4 regions of the Streptomyces javensis genome follow, and region 1 is predicted to be linked to each of the others. Evidence: riboswitches for the same ligand, from Rfam matches in the RefSeq annotation. Region 1 holds a riboswitch; each other region holds the start of a gene.
The links. A riboswitch is a leader RNA that binds a small molecule or an ion and turns the genes downstream of it on or off. The one in region 1 is predicted to bind cyclic di-AMP.
Positions count from the first base shown of each region.

Region 1 (4,296 bases):
CCCGCTCGCGCGCCACGGCGGCGATGTGTTCGAGGAGCGCGGAGGCCACCCCGCGGCCCTGGTGGGCGTCCTGGACGAGGAAGGCGACCTCGGCCTCGTCGGCGGGGGCCGCGGCGGGCATCCCCCGGCCGTCGATGCGGTCGTACCGAACCGTGGCGATGAACTCATCCCCCACGATGGCCGCCAGGCCCACCCGGTCGACGTAGTCGTGGTGGGTGAAGCGGTGGACATCGCGGTCGGAGAGGCGGGGGTAGGGCGCGAAGAAGCGGTAGTACTTCGACTCGTCCGAGACCCGCTCGTAGAAGCTGACCAGCCGCTGTGCGTCCTCGGTGGTGATGGGACGGATCTGTGCCGTACCGCCGTCCCGGAGCACCACATCGGCTTCCCAGTGGGTCGGGTAGGCGTGATGGTCCGACGGGCTCCGCATGGGAGCCAGGGTACGGGCCCGCCCGGTCCGGATGGTGGACACCCTTGCGTCGGGGCCAAGTGTCGGGGGAAGGTCCGTATCGGGCCAGTCCGGGCATGGCCGGGCTCACTCGGACATCGTTCGGGTGAATCCGGACACCGTATGATTTTGGTCTAGACAACAGCACCGTCACACCTGAAGGGCAACACCATGGCTGAGCGCCGCGTCACCATCGGCTGGGCCGAGGGCCTGCACGCCCGCCCTGCGTCGATCTTCGTCCGGGCGGCCACCGCCTCCGGCGTCCCCATCACGATCGCCAAGGGCGACGGCACCCCGGTCAACGCCGCCTCCATGCTGGCCGTGCTCGGCCTGGGCGCCCAGGGCGGCGAGGAGGTCGTCCTCGCTTCCGACGCGGACGACGCCGAGGTCGCGCTCGACCGTCTGGCGAAGCTGGTGGCGGAGGGGCTCGAGGAGCTTCCCGAGACCGTCTGACCCCGGGCGGGCCCCTTCCTGGAATTCCCGGGCGATTCCCGGGCGATTTCAGGGATTCGGCACGGCGGGGCCGCGGTGACCGTAATGGTCACCGCGGCCCCGCCGTTTTCATGTTTCCGCGCACAGAATTCCCAAGAGTTGTATACGGGAGCTCTGTTAATTCCGACCGCTCGCCGTGTTGACGGAATGTTTCGAAGTCCTCACCGGAATCGGGCGGCGCAGCCGGAATTCCGACAGCGCGCGTTCGGTGTGCACGGTGGCGAGCGCCCGCGCGCGGTCGGCGTCGCCGCGCGCCACCGCGTCCACCAGCGCGCCGTGCTCCGCCCAGGACTCCATGGCCCGCGCGGCCGGGTCGGGGCGCACGGCGCCCTCGAGCGGCGTGGGCCGCGGCCCGGGAGCGGCCGCGTACACCCACGCGGTCTTGCGGCGCAGCTGGACGAGCAGCGCGGCCAGGCTCGGGCTGCCGGACGCCTGGGCCAGCGTCTCGTGGAACCAGTCGCCCAGCGGCCGCAGCTCGCCGAGCCGGCCGCCCTGGGCCCGCTCCCGGCCGAGCCGGACCAGCCCGCGCAGCACCTTCAGGTGGGCCTCGGTGCGGCGCTGTGCGGCCCGCTCCGCGCCCAGCGGCTCCAGCAGCGCGCGGATGTCCAGCAGATCGGCCGCCTCGCGCTCGGAGGGCTGGGCCACGCAGGCCCCCGCGTGCCGCCGGGTCGTCACGAAGCCCTCGGACTCCAGGGTGCGCAGGGCCTCGCGGACCGGCACCCGGGAGACGCCGTAGCGCCGGGCGAGCAGTTCCTCGGTGAGGCGGCTGCCGGGCTGATACGCACCGGAGACGATGTCGTCGCGAATCGCCGCGCAGACCGCGTGTGCCGAAATCCGGCGACCGCCCTGGACCGCGTTCGTATCCCCGCTCACTTACGGTCCCGCATTGTCGAACCTCCGCCTTAACGCCCGCGAAACGCGGCCATGGAATGCGCGTTGGACGACTCTATTCCACGCGGCCGCCATTTCCGATGGCGGGAAGCATTTCATGGATATTTTTTGGTCAGGCGGGTGGTGGCACGCCGAAGGCCCCGTCCGGCGGACGGGGCCTTCTCGGAAGTCTCGCGGGCTCCCGGGACCCCGGGACCGCGCGGCGTTCGCGTCGGACGCGCGACGGGTCAGACGTTGACGCCGTGGTTGCGCAGGTACGACAGCGGGTCCATGTCCGAACCGTAGTCCGGGCTGGTGCGGGCCTCGAAGTGCAGATGCGGTCCGGTGACGTTGCCGGTGGCGCCCGACAGGCCGATCTGCTGGCCGGGGGTGACCTTCTGGCCGACCGAGACGCTGATCGACGACAGGTGGCCGTACTGGGTGTACGTGCCGTCGTTCATCTTGATGACGACATTGTTGCCGTAGGAGCCGCCCCAGCCCGCCTCGACGATCTCGCCCATGCCCACGGAGTGCACCGTGGTGCCGGTGGAGGCGTGGAAGTCGATACCGGTGTGGCTGCCGGAGGACCACAGCCCGCTGGACGCCTGGTAGCCGGTGGAGACGTAGGAGCCGCTGATCGGCGACACGAAGGTGTTGAGGCGCTTGCGCTCGGCCTCGCGCGCCGCGCGCTCCTTGGCCTCCCGCTCGGCCTTGGCCTTCTTCGCCGCGGCCTCCGCCTTTCTGGCGGCCTCCTGGCGGGCGATCGCCTCTGCCTTGGCCTTGGCCTTGGCGGCGGCCTGCTCGGCGGCGGTCTCCTGGGACTGCGCCTGGGCCTCGATGTGGTCCGCGATCCCATCGCCGATCACGATCGCCTGGGTCAGACCGGTCTGCTGGGGGTTGGGGCCCCCGTCGGCCGCGAACGCCTGTCCGGTGATCCCGGCGACCACACCCGAGGCGACGGTCGTGATGCCCACGACGTTCGCGCCCGTGCGGATGTTGACCTTGGTGGTGCGGCGATGCTTCCCGGTGGCAGTGCGGGTGGACGCCATACTGAGGCGCACTCCTTTCCTTCCCTCTCGCCTACCGGGTTAGCTGACGGGTTCGGAGCAGGAAGGTCTCCTACGGACTCCTCCCCCGGCCGGGGAAGGCGCCCGATTCACCCCTGGGGACGTGTTGGGTCCCCGGCTCCCCTGGCTCGCGCCGTACGGGGACTCGGCGATGACTGTCCGGTGCCGCGGGTGCGGCGGGTCGCTGGCGAACAGCCGGACTGACGCTAAACGGGCCCGCTTTCGATCACCAAACGGTTCCGGTTTTTTGTTGCTCTCCCCACAAACCAAACAAGCAGTCAATCCCATAAACCGGGCATGTCGGATGGACTCCGGCGCCCTTACGGGGCCGGGGTCCATCCGCTGCCGACTCATGGACCGGGCGTCCACCGGACCGCCTGCCGGACCGTCAGCGAGTCGGCCGGACCGGCGATTCAGCGCACGGATCCGGCCAACTCTCCACGGCTCAGTTGGAGATGACCCGCACCTCGCCGATGCCCAGCGCCCGGACCGGCTCCTCGATCGCCGAGGCGTCCCCGACCAACACCGTGACCAGCCGGTCCGCCGGGAAGGCGCTCACCACCGCGGCGGTGGCCTCCACCGTGCCGGTCTCCGCCAGACGGGCGTACAACTGCGCCTGGAAGTCGTCCGGAAGATGCTGCTCGACCTGATCCGCGAGGGTGTTCGCGACGGATGCCGCCGTCTCGTACTTCAGCGGGGCGACGCCCACCAGGTTCTGGACCGCGACATCGCGCTCGTCGTCGGTCAGCCCCTCCTCCTTCAGCGTGCGCAGCACCTTCCAGAGGTCGTCCAGCGCGGGGCCGGTGACCTCGGTGGCCACCGAGCCGCTGATCGCCAGCATCGAGGCGCCCGCGGAGCCACCCGTGGGCGACGGGGGCCCGGAGCGGAGCACCTGGCCGAAGGCGCGCACCCCGTAGGTGTAACCCTTCTCCTCGCGCAGCACGCGGTCGAGGCGGGAGGTGAGGGTGCCGCCCAGGCAGTACGTGCCGAGCACCTGCGCGGGCCAGACCCGGTCATGGCGGTCGGCGCCCACGCGGCCGATGAGCAGCTGGGTCTGCACCGCGCCCGGCCGGTCGACGATCACCACCCGGCCGGTGTCGTCCGCGACGATCGGCGGAGCCGTGCGCGGCGCGCCCGCCCCGCCCGTCCAGGCGCCGAGGGTGTCCGCGAGCGCCCGGTCCAGGTCGACGCCGCCGAGGTCGCCCACGATGACGGCGGTGGCGGTGGAGGGGCGGAGATGCGCCTCGTAGAAGGCCCGCACGGCCGCGGCGTCGATGCCCTCGATGGTCTCCTGGGTGCCCTGGCGCGGCCGGGACATCCGCGACTCGGCCGGGAAGAGCTCAGCGGAGAGGGCCATCGAGGCGCGGCGGGCCGGGTTGGCCAGCTCATGGGGGATCTCGTCCAGCCGGTTGCGCACCAACC
Region 1 covers NZ_BAAAIF010000029.1:4,762-9,057, reverse strand. The annotation lists gene ABD329_RS24655 (bifunctional acetate--CoA ligase family protein/GNAT family N-acetyltransferase) at 1-427, opposite strand, end outside; gene ABD329_RS24650 (HPr family phosphocarrier protein) at 617-898, shown strand; gene ABD329_RS24645 (GntR family transcriptional regulator) at 1,055-1,810, opposite strand; gene ABD329_RS24640 (M23 family metallopeptidase) at 2,056-2,856, opposite strand; cyclic di-AMP (ydaO/yuaA leader) riboswitch at 2,870-3,035, opposite strand; gene ABD329_RS24635 (M16 family metallopeptidase) at 3,320-4,296, opposite strand, start outside.

Region 2 (4,296 bases), on a different contig from region 1:
CGGACGGCTGAGCCCGGCGAAACGGGTGGTCCGGACCGCCAAGGCCCGTACGGCCGGACATAGGTGATGAATGATCAGTCGTGTGACCTCGGCGTGACCTGGGATACATCGCCTTGTGATGATCGAGTGCCCTCGCTATGTTCACCGGCAAACCTTGTCGCCATAGCGCCATAGCGCCATAGGAGAGGTCAATCGCATGCGTTCCGGTAATGGTCGACACCGTCGCCCCCGTCAGGCTCCGGCCATCATCGTCGCGGCGGGGGTCACGGGAGCGGGCCTCGCCATCCCCCTCTTCGGGGCGGCCGGCGCACAGGCCGCCCAGACCGCCACCTGGGATCACGTCGCCGAGTGCGAGAGCGGCGGTATGTGGAGCGCCAACGAGGGCAACGGCTTCTACGGCGGGCTCCAGCTGACCCTCGACATGTGGAAGAAGTACGGCGGCACGGAGTACGCCCCGCGCCCCGACCTCGCCAGCCGCTCCCAGCAGATATCCGTCGCCGAGGCGATCCTCGGCGACCGCGGCCCCGACGCCTGGCCGAGCTGTGCGCTGGGCGCCGGGCTCACCGACGGCGGCGGCGCCCCCGATGTGGACCCCGGCAGCACGGCCACCCCGGATCCGGGGACGGGCCGCGACGGGGACGACCCGGGGGACCGGGGGCGGGACGGCTCCTCCTCGGACGCGGACCGTTCGGGGACGTCCGGCGGCGCGGACAAGCCGGACGCGCCGGACGCGCCGGACGCGTCCGGGTCGGACGAGGGCCGGGAGGCGCCCCGCACCTCCAAGTCCCCCGACGGGTTGGACGGCTCCGCCTCGGACGACCCGGCGGCGGACGGTGCGGATTCGGGCGGCCCCTCGGACTCGGACAGCCCCTCGGCGTCGGACGACTCCAAGACCTCCTCCGCCGACCCGTCGTCCTCCGGCCGCCACCGCGGCGCCCCGGACGCCGGGGAGGGGGCCGACGACGGCGACGCGGGGAGCGAACGGCCCTCCGGGCGCCATGCCTCGCGCGGCGCTTCGGACCGCGACGAGAGCTCCACGGACGACGATTACACTGTTCGCCCGGGTGACAACCTGTCAGGGATCGCCGAGCACCAGAATGTGTCCCGGGGTTGGGAAGGGCTCTACGAGTCCAACGAGGACCTCATCGGGACCGACCCCGATCTGATCATCCCTGGTCAGCGACTTGACCTCACCATCAGGGAGCAGTGATTCGGGGGGAATTGCCCGATCTGGACCCGGTGAGACATACATCTCGTCACATTTTCCGGGGCGCACCTGGTGTCCGATCCCTCCTCACCCGGCCCCACCTGCGTCGATGTGGGCCGGGTGAGATCAATTACAGCCCCATTCACTGCCCTTGGGGTGTTTGAACGTTCTTGGAAGGTGTGTTTAACGTCTTTCCGCTCGCCACCGCGGGCACCGTCGATCGTCACGCCGAATCCTGCCGGCGGTCGGGGGGAAACCGACGCGTCAGCGCCGAAGGCAGGAGCGGGGGACCCAAGGTAGGTGCCGAGTGGCCTGTGGATACGGGCTTGTCGGCTAGGGGTGAAGCCGGGAGCGACCATCGCGACCGGCCGGGCAACTCACGTCCGAACCCGACAGCTCACCTCGTAGGCGTCGGTGAGGAAACGAACCAAAATGCTCAAGTCCAACGGGAAGCACCGCCGCCCCTCCAAGGCCACCCGTATCGCCGCGCTCACCGGTCTCGCCGGTGCCGCCGTGGCGGCACCGCTCATCGGGGCGACCTCCGCCTCCGCGGCCACCACCTCCCAGTGGGACCAGGTCGCGCAGTGCGAGTCCGGTGGCAACTGGTCGATCAACACCGGCAACGGCTACTTCGGCGGCTTGCAGTTCTCGAGCTCCACCTGGGCCGCCTACGGCGGCACGGCCTACGCCTCCACGGCGGACAAGGCCAGCAAGGCCCAGCAGATCCAGATCGCCGAGAAGGTCCTGGGCAGCCAGGGCAAGGGCGCCTGGCCGGTCTGCGGCAAGGGCCTGACCTCCGGCGGCAGCCCGTCCGCCCCGTCCGCGCCCTCCGGCTCGCAGGACCAGTCCTCGGCGACCACCAAGTCCGCCCCGGCCGCCCAGCCGGCGCAGCCGAAGGCCCAGCCGAAGGCGCAGCCGCACACCGCGCCCGAGCACGCCGCGCGGCACCAGACCCGTGGCCCGATCAAGAAGGGTGACGGCGAGTACAAGGTCAAGTCCGGCGACACCCTCGGCAAGATCGCCAAGGCTCACGACGTCAAGGGCGGCTGGAAGAAGCTCTTCGAGCTGAACAAGGACATCGTGGAGCAGGCCGACCTGATCTTCCCGGGTCAGCAGCTGCACCTCCGCTGACACCGGCTCCCGAGAACGAGCCCCGGCCGGGCGTGCCGCCCCTATGGCGCGCCCCGCCGGGGCTTTCCCAATGCATAAGAAATCTGGATTTTTAATCCAGAATCCGGCTTTTGTGCCGCGCCCCCGTCTCGTGGGGCGGGCGAACGCGGGGTGCAGCCCTCCCGGCCCGTTAGGCTCGTGCTGCTACCGCAGACCCATACGAAGGAGAACCTCGTGCCGTCCATCGACGTCGTCGTAGCTCGCGAGATCCTCGACTCGCGAGGCAACCCCACGGTCGAGGTCGAGGTTGGCCTCGACGACGGCAGCACCGGCCGTGCCGCCGTGCCGTCCGGCGCCTCCACCGGCGCCTTCGAGGCCCTCGAGCTCCGTGACGGCGACAAGAACCGCTACAACGGCAAGGGCGTGGAGAAGGCCGTCCTCGCCGTGATCGAGCAGATCGGCCCCGAGCTGGTCGGCTATGACGCCACCGAGCAGCGGCTGATCGACCAGGCGATGTTCGACCTGGACGCCACTCCGGACAAGTCCTCGCTCGGTGCCAACGCGATCCTCGGCGTCTCCCTCGCCGTCGCGCACGCCGCCTCCGAGGCGTCCGACCTCCCCCTCTTCCGTTACCTCGGCGGCCCGAACGCCCATCTGCTGCCGGTGCCGATGATGAACATCCTCAACGGCGGGTCGCACGCCGACTCCAATGTGGACATCCAGGAGTTCATGATCGCGCCGATCGGCGCGGAGTCCTTCTCCGAGGCCCTGCGCTGGGGCGCCGAGGTCTACCACACCCTGAAGTCCGTGCTGAAGGAGCGCGGTCTGTCCACCGGGCTCGGCGACGAGGGCGGCTTCGCGCCGAACCTCGGCTCCAACCGCGAGGCCCTCGACCTGATCCTCGAGGCGGTCAAGAAGGCCGGCTACCAGCCGGGCCAGGACATCGCGCTCGCGCTGGACGTCGCCGCCTCCGAGTTCTACAAGGACGGCACGTACCAGTTCGAGGGCCAGTCCCGCTCCGCCGCCGAGATGACCTCGTACTACGCCGAGCTGGTCGCCGCGTACCCGCTGGTCTCCATCGAGGACCCGCTGAACGAGGAGGACTGGGACGGCTGGAAGACCATCACCGAGCAGCTCGGTGACAAGGTCCAGCTGGTCGGGGACGACCTCTTCGTCACCAACCCCGAGCGGCTGTCCCGCGGTATCGACAGCGACACCGCGAACGCCCTGCTGGTCAAGGTCAACCAGATCGGCTCGCTGACCGAGACCCTCGACGCGGTCGAGCTGGCCCAGCGCAACGGCTACAAGTGCATGATGTCGCACCGCTCCGGTGAGACCGAGGACGTCACCATCGCCGACCTGGCCGTCGCCACCAACTGCGGCCAGATCAAGACCGGTGCCCCGGCCCGCTCCGAGCGGGTGGCCAAGTACAACCAGCTGCTGCGCATCGAGGAGATCCTCGACGACGCCGCGGTGTACGCGGGCCGTTCCGCCTTCCCGCGCTTCAAGGGCTGAGCGGACACGTCTGACGCCCGTCCCCGGCCGCGGTCCCGTACCGTGGCCGGGGACGGCGTCGCTCGACGGCGTTATCCAAGCGAAGTCATCACCGGGGAGGCGACGTGCCGGCGGATCGGGAACGGTTCTCCACCGCGACCAGGCTCAAGGCGCTCGGCGAGCACGCCGCCGCCCGGGTCTACCGCGTGCGCACCAAGCGCCGCCGCGGCCGGCTGACCGGCCGGGCCGCCCTGCTCGCGCTGGTCGTCTGCTCCCTCGTCGTGGCGCTCGCCTATCCGATGCGGCAGTACATCTCCCAGCGCTCCGACATCGCCGAGCAGCGGCACGAGGCCCAGCGGGCCCGCGAGGACGTGAAGAAGCTGCGGGAGCGGAAGGCCAGGCTGCGCGACCCCGCCTACACCGAGCAGCAGGCCCGGGAGCGGCTGCACTTCCTGATGCCGGGGGAGACCGGCTTCAGCGTGGTG
Region 2 covers NZ_BAAAIF010000052.1:29,658-33,953, forward strand. The annotation lists gene ABD329_RS33965 (cytochrome P450 family protein) at 1-11, shown strand, start outside; gene ABD329_RS33970 (transglycosylase family protein) at 197-1,210, shown strand; cyclic di-AMP (ydaO/yuaA leader) riboswitch at 1,466-1,633, shown strand; gene ABD329_RS33975 (LysM peptidoglycan-binding domain-containing protein) at 1,640-2,338, shown strand; gene eno (phosphopyruvate hydratase) at 2,552-3,832, shown strand; gene ABD329_RS33985 (FtsB family cell division protein) at 3,937-4,296, shown strand, end outside.
Region 2: it holds a riboswitch for cyclic di-AMP, as region 1 does, so the genes downstream of both, ABD329_RS33975 (LysM peptidoglycan-binding domain-containing protein) here and ABD329_RS24640 (M23 family metallopeptidase) in region 1, are expected to answer to the same signal.

Region 3 (4,296 bases), on a different contig from region 1:
CCAGGAGGGCGGGGAGCTGGTCGGTGGAGCTGGCGCTGGCCAGGGGGGCCACGACCGTGGGCTGGGCGAGGAGCCACGCCAGGGCGACCGTGGCGGGCTCGGTGCGGTGGTTGGCGGCGACGTCGTCCAGGGCGGCGAGGACCTTCTGGCCGCGCTCGGTCTCCAGGTGCTTGGCCGCGCCCGTGGAGCGGGGGCTGTCGACGGCCGTGCCCGGGCGGTACTTGCCGGTGAGGAAGCCGGACGCCAGGGAGTAGTACGGGATCGTCGCCAGGTCGTGGCGGGCGGCGACCTCGGACAGCTCGCCCTCGAAGGTGTCGCGCGAGACCAGGTTGTAGTGGGGCTGGAGGGCGACGTAGCGCGCCAGGTTCTCCCGGGTGGAGAAGGTCAGCTGGGCCTCCAGGCGGTCCGCGCCGACGTTGGACGCGGCGATCTCGCGGACCTTGCCCTCCCTGACCAGCTCGTCCAGGGTGGTGATGATCTCCTCCACCGGCACCGACGGGTCGTCGTAGTGGGTGTAGTAGAGGTCGATGTAGTCGGTGCGCAGCCGCTGGAGGGATTCCTCGACGCCCGATTTGATGGCGGACGAGGTCAGCCCGCGCGGCTCCGGGACGCCGGCGCCCACCTTGGTGGCGAGGACGATGTCGGAGCGGTTGCCGCGGGAGGCGAACCAGTTGCCGAGGATGGTCTCGGACTCGCCGCCCTCGTTGCCCGGTACCCAGGCGGAGTAGACATCGGCGGTGTCGATGAAGTTGCCGCCCGCCGCCACGTAGGCGTCGAGCACCCGGAAGGACTCGGCCTCGTTCGCGGTCCAGCCGAAGACGTTCCCGCCGAGGGAGAGCGGGAAGATGGACAGGTCACCGATCTTCTGCGTGTTGTCAGCCATACGTCTTTACAACGGTTGACTGGACGGGGTTGTTCCGGGTGGCCCCGTTGAGACGTAAGCCCCGCTCAGACCTAAACCGGCGGCCCTGGCGTCAAGGGGGGAGAGAGCGCCAGGGCCGCCGGGGTATCAGGGGTTCAACCCGTGCTGGCGCAGCCAGGGCATCGGGTCGATCGGCGAGCCGCCGCCCGGCCGGACCTCGAGGTGGAGGTGCGGGCCGGTCACATTGCCGGTGGCGCCGACGCGGGCGATGACGTCGCCCGTCGACACCTTGCCGGAGGTGACCACCATCGAGGACAGGTGGCAGAACCAGAGCTCGGTGCCGTCGTTCAGGGTCAGCACGATGCGGTAGCCGTACGAACCGGCCCAGCCCGCCTGGGTGATGGTGCCGCCGTGCACCGCCTTGACCGGGGTGCCGGTCGGGGCGGCGAAGTCCTGGCCGGTGTGGTCGGCCGACCACATGTCGCCCGCCTGGCCGAAGCTGGCGGTCAGGGTGTACGAGCCGACGGGGAGGGTGTACTGGGCGGCGAGTCTTGCCTGGCGCTCGGCCGCGGCCTTCTTCTCGGCCGCCTCCTTCGCCCGCTGTTCGGCGGCCCGCTTCTCCGCCTCGGCCTTGGCCTTCCGCTTGGCGGCCGCCTCCGCGGCCTGGTCGGCGGCCTTGTCTGCGGCGGCCCTGGCCTCCTTGGCGGCGGCCTTCGCCGCGGCGGTGCGGCTGTCCTCGTCCGCCGCGTTCTGCTGGTTCTCGGCCTGCTGGAGGATGCGGGCGCGGAGCGCCTCGCCGGCGTCGGTGGTGCCGCGCTGCTCGTCCTCGCTGGTCAGACCGGCCTGGGAGAGGGGGGCGGCGGCGGTCTGCGCGTCACTGCTGTCGTCCGATGCCCAGGAGCCGATGCCCGGCAGGTCCTTCGCGGCGGGCAGGGCGGCCTTGACCTGATCGGCGACATGGCCGAGGTCCGGCATGGATATGGGGAGCGCGGGACGGTCCTTGGCGCTGGCCATACCGCCCGCACCGACCGCCGCGATCACGCCGACCCCGAGGACGGCGCCGCTGCGCGCCATGGTTCCGCCCCGCTGCTTGGCCACGCGGTGCCGACCGCGTACGGGAGCGATGGACTCCTCGGTGGGGTTCCACTCCTCCCAGGTCTCGGCCTCGAAACCGGCACCCGGGCCCTCGGGAGCGCCCTCATCCGCGTAGCGGTCGTCAGGGGCGAACGCGTAAGGGTCGCCGGGGGCGAATCGGCCGTCCCCTGAGCTCATCCCGCCGCCGGCGTCGAAGCCGGGGCCGTAGGCGGTGGCGGTCCCCAAACCGCCTCCCCGTGTTCTATACGGGGCCTCGTCCAGGACAGACCTGTTGGACGCCACGGAGGCGCACTCCTTTCCTTCCCTCTCGCCTACCGGGTTAGCTGACGGGTTCGGAGCAGGAAGGTCTCCTACGGGTCAGGTTCGACCCGATTCACCCCAAGGTTGTTGGTTCCCCGGTTCCCTTGGTGCTGCTGGTGGTGCGGTGCTGCCGCTGTGCGTACGGGATTCGGCGACGGCGCACGGTGCCGCCCTTGCGACGGTTGTGACGACCGCGCTGCGTTATCGAACGTTAATAGAGAGCGCGATGTGATTCCAAGCTGTTCCGAGGAATCCGCGCACCTTTGGCATGAACTTAGCGCTCAAGGAGGGACAGATGGGGGCGAGTCGACGTACTGGGCAAGAGTTGGCAAAACCGCATACGGATCGATCGTGCGTCAATTGTTATGCGGAGTGGGCTCGGTCGGTTACGCAGGGTGTGCGGGGCGGTGCGGTTGATCGGTCTCTCGTCCGTTGTCCCGGCCATTGCCGCGGGCCGGGGTCCGCCGGACCGCCAGCAGTGCCATGTCATCCGACGTCCCGCCACCCGTATGGCGCTCGACGTCGGCCACCAACACGTCCAGCAGCTCCTGCGGACCGGCGAAGCGGCGGCCGCGCAGCCGCTCCTCCGGGTCGTAGAACTCGCCATGGCGGTCCCGGGCCTCCGTGACCCCGTCCGTGAACAGCAGCAGCGTCTCGCCCTCCGCGAACGCCAGCTCCATCACCCGATCCGGCCACCCCGCCAACTCCCCCATCCCCACCGGCAGCGCCGACGCCTCCGGCTCCAGGGCGCGCACCGCGCCGCCCTCCGCCAGGAGCAGCGGCGCCGGATGGCCGCGGTTGATCAGCCGCAGGGTGGAGCCGCCACGGGGAATTTCGGCCACCACGGCCGTCGTGAACCCCTCGACCACCTCCAGGTCGGCCCGCCGGGCGCCCTCGCGCTGCAACGCCCGCTCCAGGCGGCCCACGAGCGCCTCCAGGGTCGTCTCCTGCTCCGCGGCCTCCCGGAAGCAGCCCAGGAGGATCGCCACGACCTCCACGGCCCCCAGCCCCTTGCCGCGTACGTCCCCGACGGTCAGCCGTACGCCGTGCGGGGTGTCCTGGACCGCGTAGAGATCACCGCCGATCGCCGCGTACTTCTCCGCCGGTACGTAGCGCGCGGCGATCTCCAGTCCGGCGAGCCGGGCGGGCGGCGCGGGCAGGACGGCGCGCTGGGCCGCCTCCGCGACGCCGCGCGCCGAGGCGAGCCGGTGGTAGCTGCGGCGTACGACGCGGTTGATCACCACCGCCAGCACGGTCACCGTCGCCACCGTGATGATCTCGGTGGCCGCCTGGGTTGGGTCCCTGACCCCGTGCAACTCCGCCAGCAGACAGGCGGTGAGGACGGCGACGACGGCCGTGACGATGGTCTGACGCAACGGTAAGAGCGCCGCGGCGACCAAAGGGGCGGCGGCGAAGAACGGCGAGGCGGTGTAGCCGGGCGGGGCGGCCAGGTCGAAGGCGATACCGCCGAGGACGAGGACGGCGGGGACCCAGCGGGCGATACGGCGGCCCGGGGGCTCCCTGCCGCCCTCCTCGGCCGGAGCGGGCCCCGCGGTGGGCCCGGCGGACGCGTCGGCGGCGGCACCGGCCGCGGCGCCGGTGTCGATGAGCGTACGGACGCGGGTGGTGGGACGGCGGCGGGCGACCGGGCCGGTCAGCCGGAGCCAGGCCGTACGCCGCTCCGTACGGCCCTCCGTACGGGCGCCCGTACGAGCCCTGCTCCCTCGCACCCGCACCGGCTTCTCTCGCTTCCCTGGTCCGCGTCCCGCCGTGGTCACGCCGTCCCGCCGTCCCGCCGTCACGGCGTTCGCGGCGGCACTGTCGTCACGGCGTCACCGTCGTCACCAGGCTTCCGGCTGACGGGCCGCCAGGCGAGTCGGTATCGGCCAAGCGGGTGCTGGACGGGTGAGGACGGCGGCGGGCTACGGGGCGGGCTACGGACGGGCTGCGGAAGCGTCAGGTACGGCGTACGTCAGCGGTTCCGTGTGCCTCAGACGCCGCGTAGGTCAGAGGTCGACGCCCAGCGCGCGGGCGTGGCG
Region 3 covers NZ_BAAAIF010000087.1:33,026-37,321, reverse strand. The annotation lists gene ABD329_RS42380 (aldo/keto reductase) at 1-883, opposite strand, end outside; gene ABD329_RS42375 (M23 family metallopeptidase) at 1,010-2,239, opposite strand; cyclic di-AMP (ydaO/yuaA leader) riboswitch at 2,251-2,386, opposite strand; gene ABD329_RS42370 (PP2C family protein-serine/threonine phosphatase) at 2,644-3,993, opposite strand; gene ABD329_RS42365 (DUF6227 family protein) at 4,264-4,296, opposite strand, start outside.
Region 3: it holds a riboswitch for cyclic di-AMP, as region 1 does, so the genes downstream of both, ABD329_RS42375 (M23 family metallopeptidase) here and ABD329_RS24640 (M23 family metallopeptidase) in region 1, are expected to answer to the same signal.

Region 4 (4,296 bases), on a different contig from region 1:
GCTTGACGGCGTTGGCCGAGCGGGCCGCCATGCCGTATGCCTCGTCGACCCGGCGCAGCGCCTGCGGGAAGGTGATCTTCTCGCGCAGCGACAGCGCGTCGATCATGGCTTCCGCGCGCTCGCCGATGCCGCGCTTGGGCACGTTCAGGATCCGGCGCAGCGGGACGGAGTCCTCGGGGTTGGCCAGCACCCGCAGATAGGCGAGGACGTCCCGGACCTCCTTGCGCTCGTAGAAGCGCACACCGCCGACGACCTTGTACGGCAGCCCGACGCGGATGAAGACCTCTTCGAAGACACGGGACTGGGCGTTGGTGCGGTAGAAGACCGCCACGTCCCCGGCCTTGGCGTCGTCCGCGTCCGTCAGCCGGTCGATCTCGTCGGCGACGAACTGGGCCTCGTCGTGCTCGGTGTCGGCCACATAGCCGGTGATCTCGGTCCCGGCGCCGGCCTCCGTCCACAGGTTCTTCGGACGGCGGTTCTCATTGCGCTCGATGACCGCGTTGGCCGCGCTCAGAATGGTCTGGGTGGAGCGGTAGTTCTGCTCGAGGAGGATCGTCCGCGCGGTGGGGTAGTCCTCCTCGAACTGGAGGATGTTACGGATCGTGGCGCCCCGGAAGGCGTAGATCGACTGGTCGGCGTCGCCCACCACGCACAGCTCGGCGGCCGTGGTCTCCTCGGTGTCGGTGCCCACCAGCTCGCGCACGAGTGTGTACTGCGCGTGGTTGGTGTCCTGGTACTCGTCCACCAGGACGTGCCGGAAGCGGCGGCGGTAGTGCTCGGCGACGTCCGGGAACGCCTGGAGCAGATTGACCGTGGTCATGATGATGTCGTCGAAGTCCAGCGCGTTGGCCTCGCGCAGCCGCGCCTGGTACATCACATACGCTTCGGCCAGCGTCTTCTCAAAACCTCCCCCAGACTCCGTCCGGGAGGTGCCCCCTGCCGCCTGCCCGGCGAAGGTCTCCTCGTCGATCAGCTCGTTCTTGAGGTTGGAGATCTTGGCGCTGAAGGACTTCGGCGGGAACCGCTTGGGGTCGAGATCCAGATCCCGGCAGACCAGCGACATCAGCCGCTTGGAGTCGGCCGCGTCGTAGATCGAGAACGACGAGGTGAAGCCCAGCTTCTTCGACTCCCGGCGCAGGATGCGGACACAGGCGCTGTGGAAGGTGGACACCCACATGGCGTTGGCCCGCGGGCCGACGAGCTCCTCGACCCGCTCCTTCATCTCGCCCGCCGCCTTGTTGGTGAAGGTGATGGCGAGGATCTGGCCGGGGTGGGTGGAGCGGGCGCCGAGCAGATAGGCGATGCGGTGGGTGAGCACCCGGGTCTTGCCGGATCCGGCGCCCGCGACGATCAGCAGCGGCGAGCCGGTGTGCTCCACGGCGGCCCTCTGCTGCTCGTTCAACCCCTCGAGCAGGGCGGACGGGTCCACGACGGGCCGGGCCGCGCCGTCCCGGTAGTGGCCCTCCCTGGGCACGGGCGCGTCGAAATCGCCGCTGAAGAGGTGATGCGGCACGTCCTCGGCACCACCGTGGCCAGGGTGCGCCGAATCCTCGGGCGGCGGTGGCCGCTCCTCGTCCGAAGGAGGCCCGAGGTCCGCCAGGAAGCTGTCGTCAAAGAGGCTGCTCATCGCTCCCCGAGTCTAGGCCGCCCCACTGACAGCCGATGCCCGAACATCACGAAACGGTTTCGGGCATAACGGTCACCAGTCTTCACAGGAGCCCCACGTGTTGGCTACCGTCCTGCCTCAGGCGGCCCGGAGGACCCGTCGGCGAACCACGTCGGCACGGGCGGCCTCCGCCGAGTCCGGTACGCCGTGAGGCGCCCGGAGCCGGGGACCCAACAACGCAAGACCGGGGTGAATCGGCCCGAAACGGTGCAGCACGGACAGTGCCGCCCGGACACGGCCGTAGGGCAACCTTCCGTACCGCCCGAACCCGACAGCTAACCCGGTAGGCGGTCCACGGAAGGAGTCGCCTCCCTTGGCGTCGCACCGCAAGCCGCGGAGCCGAATACCCGCCCCGCTCACCGGTCACAGCCGCCGTACGGCCGTCGGGTTCACCACGGCCGCCCTCGCATCCGTCACCCTCCTCTCCCAGTCGGCCAACGCCGCGCCCACCGACCCCAAGCCGGCCGCCCAGTCGATCGAGCAGGTGAAGGAGAAGGTCGACACCCTGTACCACCAGGCGGAGACCGCCACCCAGCGCTACAACGCCGCCAAGGAGCGCACCGACCAGCAGCGGGCCAAGGTCGACAAGCTGCTGGACTCCGTCGCCCAGCGCACCGAGAAGCTCAACGAGGCGCGGCGCATGCTCGGCACCTACGCCGCCGCCCAGTACCGCGACGGCGGAATGGCCCGCTCCGCCGCGACCCTGCTGTTCTCCAACGACCCGCAGGACGTCTTCGACCAGTCGCATCTGATGGACCGGATGACCGGTCGGCAGAAGCAGGCCGTCGACGACTTCCAGAAGCAGCGGGTGAAGGCCGCCAAGGAGCGCGGTAAGGCCAGCGAGAGCCTCGCCTCGCTGACCGCGTCCCAGAAGCAGCTGAAGGTCCAGAAGAAGACCGTCCAGGACAAGCTGACCGAGGCGCGGCGGCTGCTGGCGAATCTGACCGCCAAGGAGAAGGCGCGGCTGGCGGCGATCGAGAAGAAGAAGGCGGAAGAGGCCCGCCGCAAGGCCGCCGAGCTGGCCGAGAAGCAGCGGCAGGAGGCGGCCGCGCGCGAGAAGCAGGAGCAGCGGAACGCGGGGGGCTCCGGTTCGACGGCGCCCTCCACGCCCTCGGCGCCTGCCAACAGCTCCAAGGCGGCCCAGGCCATCGCCTTCGCCAAGGCGCAGCTCGGCAAGCCGTACGTCTGGGGCGCGACCGGGCCCAGCTCCTTCGACTGCTCGGGGCTGACGCAGGCGGCCTGGAAGTCCGCCGGGATCTCGCTGCCGCGCACCACCTGGGACCAGGTGAAGACCGGTACGCGGGTCTCGACGTCCCAACTCCAGCCGGGTGATCTCGTCTTCTTCTACGACGACATCAGCCATGTCGGCCTCTACATCGGCGACGGGATGATGATCCACGCGCCGAAGCCGGGCGATGTGGTGAAGAAGGCGCCGATCACGGAGATGCCGATCTACGGGAGCGTGCGGCCCTCGTAGGGCCCCCTGATCCTGACGATGCCGCCGCCCGGGGCCGGACCCCGGGCAGCGGCATCGTCATCGGCTCAGCGGCGCCGTCAGCGCCTCAGGGGCGCCGTCAGCGCCTCAGGTGCCGGGCTTGCGCCCGTAGACGTACACGTCGTCGCCGTTCTTCAGCAGGCTCCAGTACTTCTTGGCGTCGCCCTTACGCATGTTGACGCAGCCGTGGGAGCCGGGCGGTGACCATACGCTGCCTTCGATCGAGTGAAACGCCTGGCCGCCGTCGAAGAACTGGCTGTAGGGCATGGCGACCTTGTAGAGCGTCGACCAGTGGTTGATGTTCCGCCAGTAGACCCTCTTCAGCCCGGTGCGGGTCTCGAAGCCGTCCCGCCCGGATCGCACCGGCACCGGCCCGTAGACCAGCCGGGAGCCGTCCTGGACCCAGCTCAGCTGGCGGGTGAGGTCGACGCAGGCGATGCGGCCCTTGTTGGTCGGGCACTTCTTCGCCGCGTTCGGGTTGTGCCCGGCGGCCTTCTGGGCGCTGATGAGGCTCATCACCCCCGAGGTGATCGGGCCCGCGTAGCCGATCGTCGGGCTGATGCCGTGGTCGATCTGGAACTTCTGGATCGCCAGACAGTCCGCCCGCGACTGCCGACCGTCCACGGGACGGCCCAGGAAGCGCTCGGCCTGCCGCTGGTACGGCCCCGCGGTGGTGGTGCACGACGACGCGGCCATGCTCACCGGTGTCACCGCGCCGGCCGACCGGCCCAGCGGCCGTGCCTGAGCCTGCGCCGGACCGGCGACGGCCACCGCGAGCGGCACCGCCATCCCTGCCAGCCCCAGCGCGACGCCCACGCGCCGCCTATGACTTCTGACTGCCCCCACTACCCCCATTGGCCACTCCTCTCGACTGCCTCGCTCTTTACTAAGACAGCTCGCGAGTGCAAACGGTTGCCTCGGGATCGTGTCGCGTTGTCGTGGGATTACCCCCAGAACATTCGTTCGTCAGGTCCACAGCACGGCGATGAAGATGTTTGCCGTCGTCAAGGCACCCACCGCGCCGAAGGCGGCCGACTCTACCTTCTCCTCGTCGCGCTTCACATAGACCAGGCCGAGAATAACGACCAATAGCGCCAGCTTTACGCCGATTTTGATGGTGTTGACGCTGTTGTCG
Region 4 covers NZ_BAAAIF010000006.1:122,420-126,715, forward strand. The annotation lists gene pcrA (DNA helicase PcrA) at 1-1,627, opposite strand, end outside; cyclic di-AMP (ydaO/yuaA leader) riboswitch at 1,786-1,971, shown strand; gene ABD329_RS08585 (C40 family peptidase) at 1,980-3,143, shown strand; gene ABD329_RS08590 (L,D-transpeptidase) at 3,249-4,016, opposite strand; gene ABD329_RS08595 (hypothetical protein) at 4,128-4,296, opposite strand, start outside.
Region 4: it holds a riboswitch for cyclic di-AMP, as region 1 does, so the genes downstream of both, ABD329_RS08585 (C40 family peptidase) here and ABD329_RS24640 (M23 family metallopeptidase) in region 1, are expected to answer to the same signal.